2 regions of the Paenibacillus sp. Dod16 genome follow, and region 2 is predicted to be linked to the other one. Evidence: riboswitches for the same ligand, from Rfam matches in the RefSeq annotation. Region 2 holds a riboswitch; the other holds the start of a gene.
What was found. A riboswitch is a leader RNA that binds a small molecule or an ion and turns the genes downstream of it on or off. The one in region 2 is predicted to bind ZMP and ZTP.
Positions count from the first base shown of each region.

Region 1 (7,811 bases), on a different contig from region 2:
GCTGCATCGCGCCGCCGGGGAGGCGGAGAGCCCGGCGCCGCGCTCGCCGGGCATGAAATACACGCACTACGCACCGAAGGGTGCGATGTGCGTGGTGCAGGGCCCGCGTGCCGACGCCGTGTCGGCACGCATCGCGGCCGAGCTTGAGGCGGCTGCCCGGCGCGGGGAGGTGACCGGCGTGCTGTCGTTCGACGAGCGCATCGGTCACTACCGCGCGGACGTTGCCGTCTCGCTCGGCAGCCTGGCCGCGCCGGAGGAAGCGGCCCGCCGGCTGTACGCCGGCCTGCGCCGGTTCGATGACGAAGGCGCAACCTTCATCCTGGCCGAAGCGTGCCCGGAGCAGGGCCTCGGAGCAGCCGTCATGAACCGGCTGCTGAAGGCCGCGGGACACCACATCATCGACGTGAATTAAAGCAGCCGCATGAACGCTGTTGGCATCATTTACCCCTTGTCCGCATATGGTGTACAAGACCATGGGACTTGGGGGAATGGGCATGCTGGAGGCGTCTGTCCAATCGGGACAGCTTGCGGCGATTCTGCTGATGGCAATTGCACTCGGGCTAGACGCATTTTCGCTTGGAATCGGAGTTGGAATGAGAGGCGGTATGCGCTTAGGCCATATGCTGGGCATCAGCTTCATGATCGCGTTGTTTCACATGCTGATGCCGCTGCTGGGCTTATTTGCCGGCCGCTACGTTGGCATGTTACTGGGCCACGTCACAGGGCTTGCTGCCGGCGGGCTGCTGCTTTTACTGGGCGGGCATATGATGTATAACGCCCTGCGGGGCGGAGAAGGGCAGCGAATACATCCTACCGCATTTTTAGGCATGCTGCTGTTTTCGTTTAGCGTCAGCATCGACTCCTTCTCGGTAGGCGTTTCGCTCGGAATGTTTGTGGATGATGTGCTGTTAATCGTAATTTCCTTCGGGGTCGTGGGCGGTTTGCTGTCCATTCTCGGTTTGCTGCTTGGCCGTCAGGTAAGCAATAAGCTGGGGGAGTACGGTGAAATGCTGGGCGGACTGATTTTGGTTATCTTTGGCACCATGTTTATTTTTTGACGCAATATTTGTTACAATAGCCCCAAAGAACCTACGAACGGGAGGAACGGACCGTGAAAAATATACTGTTTGTCTGCACGGGAAATACCTGCCGCAGTCCAATGGCGGAAGGCATGCTGCGCAAGCTTGCCAAACAACGGGGCATTCCGCTGGAAACGAAGTCCGCCGGCGTCTCGGCCGTGGACGGAATGCCGGTGTCCCATCATGCGGAATCCATCCTGCGAGACCAGGATATCCAGGAACGCTTGGTGTCCAAGCCGTTGACCGCGAACCTGGTGGAATGGGCGGATCTGATTCTGACGCTGACCCAGTCGCATAAGCAGTATGCTATAAGGCAGTTCCCGCACGCCGCAGACAAGATGCACACGCTGAAAGAGTTTGTTGAGGATGACCGCCGGGTGCTGGACGATCTGCGGGAGCAGGATAGTCTGTATGCAGCGCTTGAGCTGGCCAGATCTCTGGGCCACGATGTCAGCGACCGTGACCGGGAGCGTCTGATCGAGCTGCGTCAGCGCATCCCGAGCTTCGATATCTCCGATCCTTTCGGAGGCTCGCGGGAGGAATATGAAGCGACGGCCGCAGAGATACGGACAGCGTTGTTCCGTCTTTTGGACAAGCTGGAAGCGGATCGACATAATTAAGTCTAGCTTTTAGAGATATAAAGCCTGCCATTGGGCTAAAAAGCCACTTGCCTTTCGCATGGTATTGCTTTAAGATGAAGTTGAAAAACAAATGATCCGGTGTAACTGGCGACGAAGTGGATGAAACCACGATGGAGCATCGGAATATACGGCCGGTCGCCTGGGCAAAGAGCATTTGGAGCACAATACGTGCGCCGACTGCTCTTTTTTCGTCTTTTGCGCCCGATTTGGGTTATAATGAAACAAGCTAAAACGCAAAAGCGAACATACGAGGGGGTTTTTCATAGATGAAAATTGCATTGGGTACGGATCATGCCGGCATTCGTCTGAAAGAGGAAATCGTGGGAGTCATTCGGGGTCTTGGACACGAGGTGGAGGATCTGGGCTGCGGCTGTTCCGACTCCGTGGATTATCCCGATTATGCCCTTCCGGTGTGCGAGAAGGTCGTCTCGGGTGAAGCGGACCGCGGCATTCTGATCTGCGGTACGGGGATCGGCATGAGCATTGCGGCCAACAAGGTGCCGGGCATTCGCTGCGCGCTGACACATGATGTGTTCTCAGCTAAAGCGACGCGCGAGCATAACGACAGCAACGTGATTGCGCTGGGTGAGCGTGTCGTCGGTCCCGGACTTGCTGCCGAAATCGTCAGCGCATGGCTGACGACGGATTTCAGTCATGGCGAGCGCCATGTCGGCCGCGTGAACAAGATCAAGGCCATCGAGGAGCGTTACCTGAAGAATGAATCGCGATAAGTGAACGCGTAATACAGCTGCGGCTATCGTGATATGGGATTGAAGCATCTTCTGTGAAAAAATCATCGGGAGGACTGTGACATGACGGATATCTCCAAGGTTTCCTTGAACGAACAGACAGCGCGTATTGTCCGCGAACTGGCCGAAGCGGCCGATTTAGGCCCGGGTAAAGTGCTGGTCATCGGAGCCAGCACCAGTGAAGTGGTTGGACGCCGAATCGGTACGGGCGGCGCTCTTGAAACGGCGCAGCAGCTTCTCCAGGGCATTGCCGCGGTTCAAGCGGAATTCGGTTTCGCGGTGGCCTATCAATGCTGTGAGCATCTGAACCGTGCGCTTGTCATGGAACGCGAGCTGCTCGAGCGGCTGGGCTTGACGGAAGTGGCGGCAGTTCCCATTCCGGGTGCGGGCGGGTCGATGGCTTCTGCAGCTTACCGCAGCATGAAGGAGCCCTGCCTTGCGGAATCGATTGAAGCCCATGCGGGTGTCGATATCGGCGAGACGCTGATCGGCATGCATTTGCGGAGAGTGGCGGTTCCATTCCGGCCGACCGAGCGTTATATCGGGGAGGCGCGCGTAACTGCGGCTTATACCCGCCCCAAGCTGATCGGCGGAGAACGTGCGGTGTACCGACTCGAGCAGAGGGATGATTCCACGCTGTGCGATTGATTCGAATGAGAACTCGCTTTTTCAATGATGACAACTTGTAGTTTTAAGTTTGCAAGAAAAAATAACGATGGATTATGGGAGGATATGAACATGATGGAACATTTGCGGAAGAGTGACCCGGCTGTATTGGAAGCGATGGATTTGGAGCTGAAGCGTCAACGCAGCAACATTGAGCTGATTGCCTCTGAGAATATTGTCAGCGAAGCGGTTATGGAAGCAATGGGGACGGTGCTGACGAATAAATATGCGGAAGGCTACCCTGGCAAACGCTATTACGGTGGCTGTGAGCGTGTGGATATCGTGGAAGATATCGCCCGTGACCGCGCCAAAGAATTGTTCGGAGCCGAGCATGCCAACGTTCAGCCGCACTCCGGTGCCCAAGCGAACATGGCGGTATATTTGGCGGCCTTGAAGCCTGGAGATACCGTGCTCGGCATGAACCTGGCCCATGGCGGCCATTTGACTCACGGAAGCCCGGTTAACGCTTCCGGCCTTCTGTACAATTTCGTTGCCTACGGCGTGCAAGAAGACACGTTCCTTATCGATTACGACGAAGTCCGCAAAGCGGCATTCAAGCATCGCCCTCGTCTGATCGTGGCGGGTGCAAGTGCCTATCCTCGCATTATTGATTTTGAAAAGCTGGCTGCCATCGCCAATGACGTAGGCGCGTTGTTCATGGTCGACATTGCTCATATTGCAGGACTCGTTGCGGCAGGTCTTCATCCGAATCCGGTTCCGCATGCCCATTTTGTAACGACAACGACGCATAAGACGCTTCGCGGACCTCGCGGCGGTATGATTCTGTGCAAAAAGGCTTGGGCGCAAGCGATCGATAAAGCGGTATTCCCCGGCTCCCAAGGCGGCCCGCTCATGCATGTGATTGCTTCCAAAGCCGTTGCGCTTGGCGAAGCCTTGGATCCGTCTTTCAAGACGTATGCAGAGAATGTCGTGAAGAACGCGAAAGTGCTGGCCGATACCCTGATCGAGGAAGGCCTGAACATCGTTTCCGGCGGAACCGATAACCACCTGATGCTGGTGGATACCCGTAATCTGGACATCACCGGCAAAGACGCGGAGAAGGTTCTGGACTCGATCGGGATTACCGTGAACAAGAATGCCATCCCGTTTGATCCGACCAGCCCGTTCGTAACGAGCGGTATCCGTATTGGTACCCCTGCGGTTACTTCCCGCGGTATGGATGAGCAAGCGATGGTGAACATCGCGAAAATTATCGCCATGACATTGAAGCAGCCGAAAGACGAGGCAACGCTCGAAAAAGCAGGCCGTTTGGTGGCTGAGCTTACCGATCAATATCCTCTCTATGCTGAAATGAAATATTAATCACAGTTTCCTTCGCGTAAGAAGCCTATGATATAAGGACCCCGCCTGATGCAGGTGGGGTCCTTTTAGGAGCTATGAACATTCTGGCCAGATTGCTATGCTCTCATTTTCCCAGTCAGGTCCTTTCGCGGTTAGCATCAATATAGGCGAGAATGGAAAACCTAGGTTCAGGGCAGAAGAAGATCCGATTCCGTTATAAGGTCAAAAACTCATGGAATAAAACATGACTCGTGCAGGTGTCAATTGACTAGAGGGAATGATATAATAGACAGGATTTATGGAGCTCACAAATATTTACGCCCATATTGAAATAACATTTGTACTCAAACCGGAGGGACCAGACATGGGAAAATTGGTGATTTGTGATCACCCGTTGATTCAACACAAACTTACATTTATCCGCGATATGCGGACTAACACAAAAGACTTTCGCGAATTGGTAGACGAAGTCGCGACTTTGATGGCTTATGAAATTACGCGGGAGGTTCCTCTTGAATCGATATCCGTGCAGACGCCGGTAGCTGAAACCCAAGGGAAAGTCATTTCCGGCCGCATGCTCGGCTTGGTTCCGATCCTGCGCGCCGGTCTGGGCATGCTGGACGGCGTTGTGAAGCTGCTTCCAGCGGCAAAGGTAGGGCATGTCGGATTGTTCCGTGACCCCGAAACGCTTCAGCCTGTAGAATATTATACGAAGCTTCCAACCGATGTGACGGAACGGGAATTGATCGTCATTGATCCGATGCTCGCGACGGGCGGATCCGCTATCGCTGCGATCGACGTGCTGAAGAAACGCGGCTGTACCCAGATCAAGATGATGAACCTCGTGGCTGCACCGGAAGGTGTGAAGGCTGTCCATGATGCCCACCCGGACGTGGACATTTATGTTGCTGCTCTCGATGAGGGTCTTAACGACCATGGTTACATCGTACCGGGCCTTGGTGATGCAGGGGATCGGCTGTACGGCACGAAATAAGAGCCAAGCCAGTCACTCGTACGTCTTGAATATTTGAAAACAAGCAAAGAGGGGTATTTTCAAACATGTCAAAAGTGAAAGTGATGACGATATTTGGGGTCCGCCCCGAAGCCATCAAGATGGCGCCGCTAATTCTAGAGCTTCAACGTCACCCTGAGCATATCGAATCGGTCGTTTGTGTTACTGCGCAGCATCGGCAAATGCTGGATCAGGTGCTGGATGTGTTCAAGATTGTTCCGGATTATGATTTGGATGTCATGAAGGACCGTCAGACGCTCAACGAGATCACCGTGCGCGTCCTGGAGGGTCTTGAACCTGTTCTGCGTGAAGCCAAGCCCGATATTGTATTGGTGCACGGCGATACGCTGACAACGTTCCTGGCCAGCTATGCAGCCTTTCTGCAGCAGATTCAAGTCGGCCATGTGGAAGCGGGTCTGCGCACATGGAACAAGCTGAATCCTTATCCGGAAGAGATGAACCGTCAGCTGACCGGCGTGCTTGCTGATCTTCACTTTGCGCCGACGGACTGGTCCGCCGAGAATCTCCGCAAGGAGAACAAGCCGGATTCCCGCATTTATGTAACGGGTAACACGGCTACGGATGTATTCCAGTACACGGTGCGCGAAGGTTATACCCATCCGGTTCTGGACTGGGCGAAGGGCAAACGCTTGATCCTGATGACGGCACACCGCCGCGAATCCCAAGGGGAGCCGCATCGTCAAATATTTGAAGCCGTAAAGCGCATTGCCGATGAATTTGAGGATATTGCCATCGTATATCCTGTACATCCAAGCCCAGCTGTTAAAGAGCCGGCTCATCGCATTCTGGGAGATCACCCGCGCATCAAGCTAATTGATCCGCTGGATGTCGTGGATATGAACAATATTTACACCCATACGCATTTCATCATTACGGATTCCGGCGGCATGCAGGAGGAAGCTCCGTCATTCGGCGTGCCGACGCTGGTGCTTCGGGATACGACCGAACGTCCGGAGGGCATTGAGGCCGGTACCCTGGAGCTGGTAGGCACCCAGGAGGAAAATGTGTATGAACGCATTAAGGTTCTTCTGACCGATCAGGAGCTCTACGAAAAGATGAGCAAGGCTGCTAATCCGTATGGCGATGGACAAGCTTCACAGCGAATTGTCAATGCGATTTTGCACCATTTTGGCATCCGAAAAGAGCGTCCAGAAGAATTTCACAGAATGTTCACAAAGGTATAGTTTACCGTATTCTGATGGGCAAGGGGACAGCATACAGTTGAACTGTACGGTTACCGCGGCGTTTTGCGTTATTTAGACTGCTCAAAACGCCGATTTTACACGGTAAATCCATCAAATCGATTCATTGACAAACTCTTGTTATATTCAGTAAAATGAGTTGGGATTAGAGGTTCATATGAAAAATCCGAAAAGTCAAGATAACCCTTGGTTGATAGCGCTATACATTAGCGGGGCGGGCGGTTTGCTTGCCGCTTACATTCTCATCGGTTTTTTTGCGGGAAGATGGCTGGCTGAATGGCTGGACGGGCCCAGATACTGGTTGGCGATTGGAACCGTTATAGGGCTCTGTATAGGGATTTTGAATATTGCTCTTCTCATTAAGAAGTATTTGGGGGCGCAAAGTGAATGATTTGACTACATCCATTGTGAACGGTGTAACTAGAGTAACAATACTCTTATTATCTGCTTTGTTTTTGGGATGGGCAATGTATCCGGAATATCGACCTGAAATATCAGGCTTGATATTGGGTATGGTTGGCGGCTTGTTCAACGTACGCTTTCTTTCCATTAAAGTGAGGCAGCTTGCGGATTTGGCGGTGAGCCGGGAGCGCAGACGTTTCAGTTTTGGATTTGTCACAAGACTTTGTATCGCGTTTTTGATTGTGATGATTGCTGCGAGGCTTGAACCCGTGTCGCTCGCCGCGACGATTGTGGGTTTGTTCATTCCCCAATTGTTGACCATTCCAGTCAGCATCATTGTTAGCTTGAGAACCAAGAATTGATCAACGCTTATTGGAAAGGGGTGAAAACAATTTCATGCATGAATCACCGATTATTGATTTAGGTGGATTTCGACTTGACCTATCAGCTGTCATCATGCTGCTTGTAACGGGGATTATTGTCTTTGTTCTTGCTCGGTTGTCGGTTCGGAATCTATCTGTCGAAAACCCTTCCAAAATGCAGAACTTCATGGAGTGGGTCGTAGAATTTGTGCAAGGCATCGTAGCTAGCGCTATGGATTTGAAAAAAGGAAAAGCATACATCTCGCTCGGCTTGACCTTGATTCTGTTCATCTTCGTGGCCAACCTGCTCGGACTTCCGTTCGCAGTTATTACCGATTTGCCTGCGAATTTCAAGGTCTTCGGTTTTACGATCGA
Region 1 is NZ_JBNDYG010000001.1:169,918-177,728, forward strand. Features, by position in the region: gene ACPV3A_RS00710 (L-threonylcarbamoyladenylate synthase) at 1-412, shown strand, start outside; gene ACPV3A_RS00715 (manganese efflux pump MntP family protein) at 495-1,058, shown strand; gene ACPV3A_RS00720 (low molecular weight protein arginine phosphatase) at 1,112-1,699, shown strand; ZMP/ZTP riboswitch at 1,791-1,872, shown strand; gene rpiB (ribose 5-phosphate isomerase B) at 1,987-2,451, shown strand; gene ACPV3A_RS00730 (TIGR01440 family protein) at 2,533-3,117, shown strand; gene glyA (serine hydroxymethyltransferase) at 3,208-4,458, shown strand; gene upp (uracil phosphoribosyltransferase) at 4,802-5,431, shown strand; gene wecB (non-hydrolyzing UDP-N-acetylglucosamine 2-epimerase) at 5,497-6,654, shown strand; gene ACPV3A_RS00750 (AtpZ/AtpI family protein) at 6,830-7,063, shown strand; gene ACPV3A_RS00755 (ATP synthase subunit I) at 7,056-7,436, shown strand; gene atpB (F0F1 ATP synthase subunit A) at 7,471-7,811, shown strand, end outside.
Region 1: another riboswitch for ZMP and ZTP. It lies ahead of rpiB (ribose 5-phosphate isomerase B); the one in region 2 lies ahead of ACPV3A_RS20445 (bifunctional 5,10-methylenetetrahydrofolate dehydrogenase/5,10-methenyltetrahydrofolate cyclohydrolase).

Region 2 (7,811 bases):
CCACTAGAGATGAGTTTGTACTGGAAGAGCTCGGAAATCAGCTTACGGAAGCTTACCAGGAGGAATCGGTCATCGTACTGACAGTCTGGGGATGGGAAGAGGCAGTCCGCGGACAAATCGATCAAATGGACTCCCGCACAGGGAAGGTGCACATGAAAGAGAATGGCGTCATTACGAAGGTTCCTTTTATGGACATTATGGAAGTGAATTATCCCAGGGACTAATCAGAATGATATCGAAAAAGGAGATCCTGCGAGGATCTCCTTTTCTATATCTCCGTCTATCTAACCATCCATCCAGCTGTCATTGCACCACGCCACTGAGCAAGCCTTCCCACTCCTGAACCATGCGATTTTTATCCAGACGATGGCCAATCAGCGTAAGATATCCGCGTTTCAGCTGCAGCGTGCTTGGCTTACATTCAAGCTCTGAACCCGCCCACTGAACTAGAGAGGGACCCGTCGAGAGATGGATGTAACCTTTTGCCCGAATCAGGCTGGGGCCAAGTGCAGAGAGAAAAGTTTCGATCACGCTCAACTGAAGCGGGAAGGGGGATGGAGCAGATAAGGTCAAGGTATCCATGCCCGTGAAGGATGTGCTGCTGTGTCCGGACTCTTCTCCGTGCAGATGGCTATGATGGTCATTGGCAGATCTCTCTGGCTGGTGGTGCGCATGCTTGCTGTGATCATCAGTCAACGCTTTGTCTTGCGTACGATCCGCAAGATCTTCTGGCTTCCATTGCGATGTTGGAAACGAATGGCTCGGGTCATTAGAGGGCTCAAGCTGATGCTGAAGCGTCGAAAACACTTCATTCTCATCCAAACGGCTATAGTCGGTTACGGACAGACTTGCCGTCGTGTTTATTTTTCTAATGGAGGTCATGACTTTGTTGATCTGTTTATCGTCGCAGTCCCCCGCCTTATTAAGGATGATCATATCCGCGAAGCTGATTTGTCCCCGCAGGGTACGCACCAGCTCACGACTGGATGCAAAGAAGCTGTTGTACTCGAGAAATTTGCTGCAGTCGGCCAAGGCAATTTTGCGCTGGATTGAGATTCGATCAGCCAGGGACGGATCCTGCAGATCCTCAAGAATCTGTTCAGGATTCGCCACGCCGGTCGTTTCGATGAATATGAGATCCGGCTTCTGATCTAACAGGGTTTGTAATGCTTGACCCAGCTCGTCTCGCCTGGTGCAGCAGATGCATCCGTCGAGCAGCTTCTCAATCGGAAGATCGGGGATTTGGCCGGAAACCGTATCGCCATCCACATCTTGTTCGCCCATCTCATTCATAAGCACGGCGGTTCTCCACTGCCGCTTGGCGGCATATTCCAGCAGTCTGAGCAGCAGCGTGGTTTTGCCGCTTCCCAAAAATCCGCTAATCAATACAACGGGTATCTTGTTCATTAATTGATCTCCTCCTTGGTCTCGTTATCATTCGAATACAGCTCGTCAAACTCCGCGACGGAGTCCGGATTCGTGAAAATGTAAGGGGATGCCGGCTGCTCGATCGGCTGAATCTGCTCCGCTTGAATTTGCAGAGTCTCTTTACCTTTCAAGGTGGCGACCTGGATCGTGCCATCAATCTGGACCCACGTATCATCAGCGAACGACGCAGCATTCGTGCCGCGCACAAGAACCCCGAACGGTACGGCGTCTGCCGTGCAGCACATCACGAGGAATCGGCTGACGGCAAAGGTATCCTCATTCATCTGTCCGTCGCGGAAGACGAAACCTTGCACCGAGATGGTTTTTCCTTGAAAATGCTCTTTGTACATATCCATGGCCCCGACGGTTTCCGAGAAAATGTCCGGTTCCACCTTAATGACGGGCAGCGTATATAAGCGCTTGGCAAGCTCTGCAAACTCCACACTATAGATGTCCTTGGCAACGAATCGTTCGTTCAGAGCAATATTTTCTTCTGCTCCTTGATCCATGCCGGGTAATTGCTTATCCGTGCCTAAAAAGGCGGACGTGTTGCGGTCATCGGTTTTACGCCGTACATCGGGATTCGGATAGGTGTAGATCATTCCTTTTTTGGCTGCCATATCGCTGCCCAGGGCTTGGTCCGGCAGGAGCAGGCCAAACAGCAGCGGCACCGTGAATAACCCGTATACCGTTACGTTTTTGACAAGGCCGGTAGGCAGGGGACGCTCGCAATCACACACCTCTCCGGAATCGCCCGCAAGGGAATGCCACATCATCCCGAATGCAATGAACAACAACGGAACCGGGCAGAGAAGCAGCAGGGTCTGCATATGAGGCGCAAGGTAATACTCGAGCGAATCTGAAGCATTCAGATGCATGATATAAGCGGCGAGAGCCGCAACAAGCAGCGACCGGAGCGTATAGTGAATCCGTATCCTCAAACTGGACTTCATCCTCCCAATCACCTCCAATCTCAAGCGGATACCTGTTGATCCTAAACGGTCCCGGTAATCTCGTTTGGTTTTTCGTCAATCTTTCATCCTTAGGCAGCTATCCACCCAAAAGAGCGTTGACGGCTACAGAGCCGATGAAGACAAGCGTCATCACCAGCAGGCTTAAACCGATCACGAATTTGGTCTTAAAGGTAGTCGACAGCATGAGCAAGCTTTTGAAATCCAGCATCGGGCCGAGCACGAGGAAGGATACGAGCGGACCTACGGACCCCATCATGAACAGGTAAGATGCGGTGGGACCGTTCCCCAATGCCAGCAGCTCTTCTCTAGGAATGAAGGATTGGATGCAGGCTGTCAGGAATGCGCCAAGAACCAGGTATTTGCCCATTTCGAGCAATTCGTCTCCGGCGTGGACAAACAGGCTTCTCCAGGTTTTGGGATGCTCGTGCAGCTTGCGTTCACCAACGGCGGAATCTTGTTCGGAAAACTCTTGTAAGGAACGCTTGAGCGGGTTGTTCCTTGAAAAAACATAGACAAGCAAACCTACCGTTACCGCGACTGCAAAAGCCAGTCCCATCCGGCCGATCGTCACTTCGGGATGCGAATGGAAGGCCATGGTCGTTGCAGCGAACACAATGGGGTTCAGGATAGGTCCGCTGAGAATAAAGGTTACAGCGATGTAGGCAGGCATCCCCTTGAGCATCAGCCTTCGAACGACCGGGATCATCCCGCATTCACAGATGGGAAACACGATCCCCAGCATGGAAGCGAACAGGACGCCGATGACCGGATTTTTGGGCGTGATCCGACGCACCCACTGTTCTTTAACGAACAGCTGAAGAAGGGACGACAGCAGCACTCCAAGCAGCACAAAAGGAAGCGCCTCAAGGAAAATGCCCGTAAAAACCGTTTTTACCTGCTGTATATCACGGCTTGATATTAGACTTGAATCGTTCTGCAGCCATATCGTCAAGACCGGTATCACGAAGACAAGCGGAATCATGAAGGGCAGCATTTTGAAGATTACCGGATATTTCATTCAGGCCTCCTGGAGCGAATTGTTCTTAGGACATTCTATGCTTGTACCATCGGCAACATACTAGATTCTTGTAAATTAATCAAAAAGATTACGATTTAATATGTCAACTTCATGATCGGTAGCGCGAAGTGCAAAGTCGTGGTATATTTAAAAAAAAGTTATCTGTGTGTTACTGGCGTAGCTTGGGGTACCAAGAGGGAGCACATAGGATCATATGCCGTACGCCTGGGCAAGAGGTAAGGAGACGATCAGTCGCCTTGCCTCTTTATGTTTTTAATACAATGGCGAAGGAGCGGATTAGCATGAGTAAGGAACCCGTAATTTTGGATGGAAAAAAGGTATCCGATGATATTAAGGCAAAGCTGGCGGTGAAGGTACAGGAATTGAAGCAGCACGGGATAACGCCTTGTCTGGCAACGATTCTGGTTGGCGATGATCCTGCTTCTGCGACCTATGTGCGGATGAAGGGAAATGCTTGCGAGCGGCTTGGCATCATATCCAAGAAAGTGGTGCTGGAGACATCGACCTCGACTGAGGAGCTGATCGCCGCGATACAAGAGCTGAACGAGGATCCGAATGTCCACGGTATTCTGCTGCAGCATCCGGTGCCGCATCATATCGATGAACGGGCGGCTTTTGATGCCATAGCCATTGAAAAAGACGTGGATGGAGTAACCACGCTCGGTTTCTCGCAAAATGCGTTTGGTTTTGCCGATTATCCGTCTTGTACGCCTGCCGCGATTATTTCGATTATGGATTATTATGATCTGCCGATCGAAGGGAAGCATGCCGTGGTGGTCGGACGCAGTCCGATTCTGGGTAAGCCGGTATCGATGATGCTGCTCAATCGCAATGCTACCGTTACGATCTGCCACTCGAGAACGAGGAACCTCGGGGAGCTTGTGTCCCAGGCGGATATCGTGGTTGCGGCCGTAGGCAAACCTAATTTCATTCAAGGGAGCTGGATTAAGCCGGGTGCCGTTGTATTGGATGCCGGCTACAATAAAGGGAATATCGGCGACTGCGATTATGAAGCCTGCGCGAAGGTGGCATCTGCGATTACACCGGTACCGGCAGGTGTCGGCCCCGTTACGATTGCTACATTGCTGAAGCATACCGTCGAATCGGCCGAGCGAACCGTGCAAGACTAAAGGAAAGCCACAGACCATTTGCATATGAATTAAGATGCGCCCATGAATAAATCCCCTTCGAATCGGTTCATTCCTAATAAGAGTTCTGGAGCTTGGAAAAGATATGGCTCCTGCCATAATAGGCTTGGAGTCTCCATTTCACGGATGCCTGGACGTCATGGTATAGTTAGGAAAAAGCGAAAACGAAGGGGAGAGATTCATGCACAAACGAAACAGGATCCATTGTGCTGCCCAACTAGGAGCTGTGGAGGACCATCTGTTCGTTGCAGCGCCGCAAGCGGCTCCCGGGAGCACCGAATGAAGAACACGATTGCAGATATTGCCAAAAAAGCCGGGGTTGCCAAAAGCACGGTCTCCCGTTTCTTAAACGGAGGTTCCGTCAGCAATGCAACACGCCAAAAAATTGAGCTGGTCATTCAGGAAACCGGTTATATTCCGAATTCGTTTGCACAGAGCTTGAAAGCGAAGAAAACCAGCATGATCGGCACCATTGTACCGCGTCTGGATTCATTCTCAGCATCGCAGACCGTTGCCGGCATGGATGAAGAATTAAGGAAACACGGTTATCAGCTTCTTATTATCAATGCAAGCCAGGACTTATCCAGGGAGATTGAAGCGCTGTATGATCTCGCCAGGCAAAAAATATCTGGCATTATTTTATTTGCGACTCAAGTGACGGATACCCATCTTGCCGCGATTCAAGAGATCGGCATCCCTGTCATCCTGTTAGGACAGCAGCATAAGGATGTTCACAGCATGATTTATAACGACTATGCCGCGGGTTATGACATGGGCCGGTATGTGCTGTCCAAGGGACATCGCCATATTGCCTATATCGGGGTGACGGAACAAGACGTTGCTGTCGGAGTTCAGCGGAAGGAAGGGTTTCTGAAAGCGGTAAGCGAGGATAGTGAGGCGAAAGCGGATCTCTATGAGAGTGGATTTAAGATGTCGGATGGTGTAAAGACCGCATGGTCCATTTTTGAGTCGAACCGAACGCTGCCAACTGCCGTGGTTTGCGCTACTGACAATATCGCGTTAGGCGTTATGAAAGCGGCTCATATGAAGGGCATTCAAATTCCGAACGAACTCTCCGTTACCGGATTTGGCGGATACGACGTAACCGAGGTGATTCATCCTGGATTGACAACGGTTAAATATGGATATTCCCAAGCGGGCCATCTCGCCGCACAGCATATAATGAAGCTGGTCAACGACGAGCCTGTGGATTTCCTGACGGTTATGAGCTGCGATATGATTCATCGCGAAAGCGTTGACAATCTAAAATAGGTATTTTATACTGAAAATAACGGAACCGGTTCCAATACTGCTTTTGCCTGGTATTGGAGCTGAGTTCATTATTTTTACTCCTGATTGGAACCGGTTCCACCATAGGTGAGTTAGGCTGATGTTCACGCATAGCATGATCAGTTAGATTTTTTTAGTAAGCCCATTTATAAGGAGAAGAGATATGGACAGAGAACTGAAATACCGACGCCTGGATCAGGCTTCTCCCGAAGAGCTTTCCTCCTTAAAGGAGAAAGTGAAATTAAGCGAATGGAGGCAGAGGTTTCACATACAGCCCATCATGGGCTTGCTGAATGACCCTAACGGGTTTTCTTATTATAACGGGGAATATCACTTATTTTATCAATGGTTTCCGCTGGGTACGTATCACGGCTTGAAATACTGGTACCATACATCCTCGAAAGACCTCGTGCATTGGCAAAACCAAGGCATCGCCATTGAACCTGGCCACCCGCAGGATGCTTATGGCGCTTACTCGGGCAGCGGAATCGTGAAAGACGACAAACTGTATCTGATGTATACCGGAAATGCCCGGGATGAGGAATGGAACAGGCAATCTTATCAATGCATGGCCGTGATGAACCGCGATGGATCGGTCACGAAGCTCGATAAGCCGCTGATCGACCATGTGCCGGACGGATATACCGAGCATTTTCGGGATCCGAAGGTATGGAAAGACGAAGACATGTACCGGTTCGTTATCGGCGCCCAAAGGGGCGATCAGACAGGAACGGCTGTCGTATATGAATCACCGGATTTGCTGGATTGGACCTGCAAAGGGGAAATCCAAACCCGTCTTGAACATTTCGGCTATATGTGGGAGTGCCCCGATTATTTTGAACTGGAAGGACGGGGCGTGCTGCTGTTTTCGCCGCAGGGGCTGAGTCCGCAAGACGACGAATACCGGAACATTTACCAATCCGGCTACATCTCGGGCAAGCCGCTGGATCGGGGCACGCTGGAGTTTGAACACGGCTCCTTTTACGAGCTGGACAGAGGTTTTGATTTCTACGCACCGCAGACCATGCTGGACGAGCAAGATCGGCGCATCATGGTAGGCTGGATGGGTATGCCGGAGGTCGTCTATCCAACCGACTCGCATGGCTGGGCGCATTGTTTGACTCTTCCGCGTTCGCTCTCGTTCCGTGAGGGCAAGCTGATTCAGCAGCCGGTCCCCGAGTTGGAAGTGCTCCGCGATAAGGCCATGGAAGCAGCGGATACACTTTACAGCGAAGTGAAGAGTTATGCAGGAGTTGAGGGGACCGTATTCGAGATGATATGCGAGTTCCATGCGATCGAAGCGGACGCCGTTGGCATTGAATTTCGAGCAAGCGAAACGGAGCGGACGGTCATCTGGTATGACGCTCTCAGGCAAAAGGTTACACTGGATCGCTCATCATCGGGTGCAACGATTGTAAGTGATTACGGAACGACACGAACCTGCATGCTGCATGCCAAAGCAAACTCGATCAAATTTCATCTTTTTGTGGATATTTCTTCGGCAGAGGTGTTCGTTAATGATGGCGAAGAGGTATTTACGAGTCGGATATTTCCAAAACGGGACAGCCGTCATATACGATTTTTCGCAACAAACGGCAGCGCCGGCTTGAAGGTCAAGAAGTGGGATCTTGCCCAAGCCGTAAAAGATATAGAAGGGGATGAATGAACATGGCAGCGGATAATCGGAAAATTGCAAGGCAGGTAGTGGAAGCCATCGGCGGCAGGGAGAACATCGCTTCCTTTGCTCACTGTGCTACGAGACTGCGAATTATGGTTCACGATCAGAAGAAGATTGACCAGAAGAAGGTCGAAAATATTGATAAGGTCAAAGGCGCTTTTTTCAACTCCGGCCAATATCAGATCATTTTCGGAACAGGAACCGTCAATCAGATTTTTGAAGCGGTCGAATCCCTGGGAATGGAGAGCACAAGC
Region 2 is NZ_JBNDYG010000028.1:203,908-211,718, reverse strand. Features, by position in the region: gene ACPV3A_RS20465 (YolD-like family protein) at 1-224, shown strand, start outside; gene ACPV3A_RS20460 (CobW family GTP-binding protein) at 304-1,407, opposite strand; gene ACPV3A_RS20455 (TIGR03943 family putative permease subunit) at 1,407-2,381, opposite strand; gene ACPV3A_RS20450 (permease) at 2,479-3,420, opposite strand; ZMP/ZTP riboswitch at 3,579-3,658, shown strand; gene ACPV3A_RS20445 (bifunctional 5,10-methylenetetrahydrofolate dehydrogenase/5,10-methenyltetrahydrofolate cyclohydrolase) at 3,723-4,571, shown strand; gene ACPV3A_RS20440 (LacI family DNA-binding transcriptional regulator) at 4,869-5,861, shown strand; gene ACPV3A_RS20435 (glycoside hydrolase family 32 protein) at 6,043-7,545, shown strand; gene ACPV3A_RS20430 (sucrose-specific PTS transporter subunit IIBC) at 7,542-7,811, shown strand, end outside.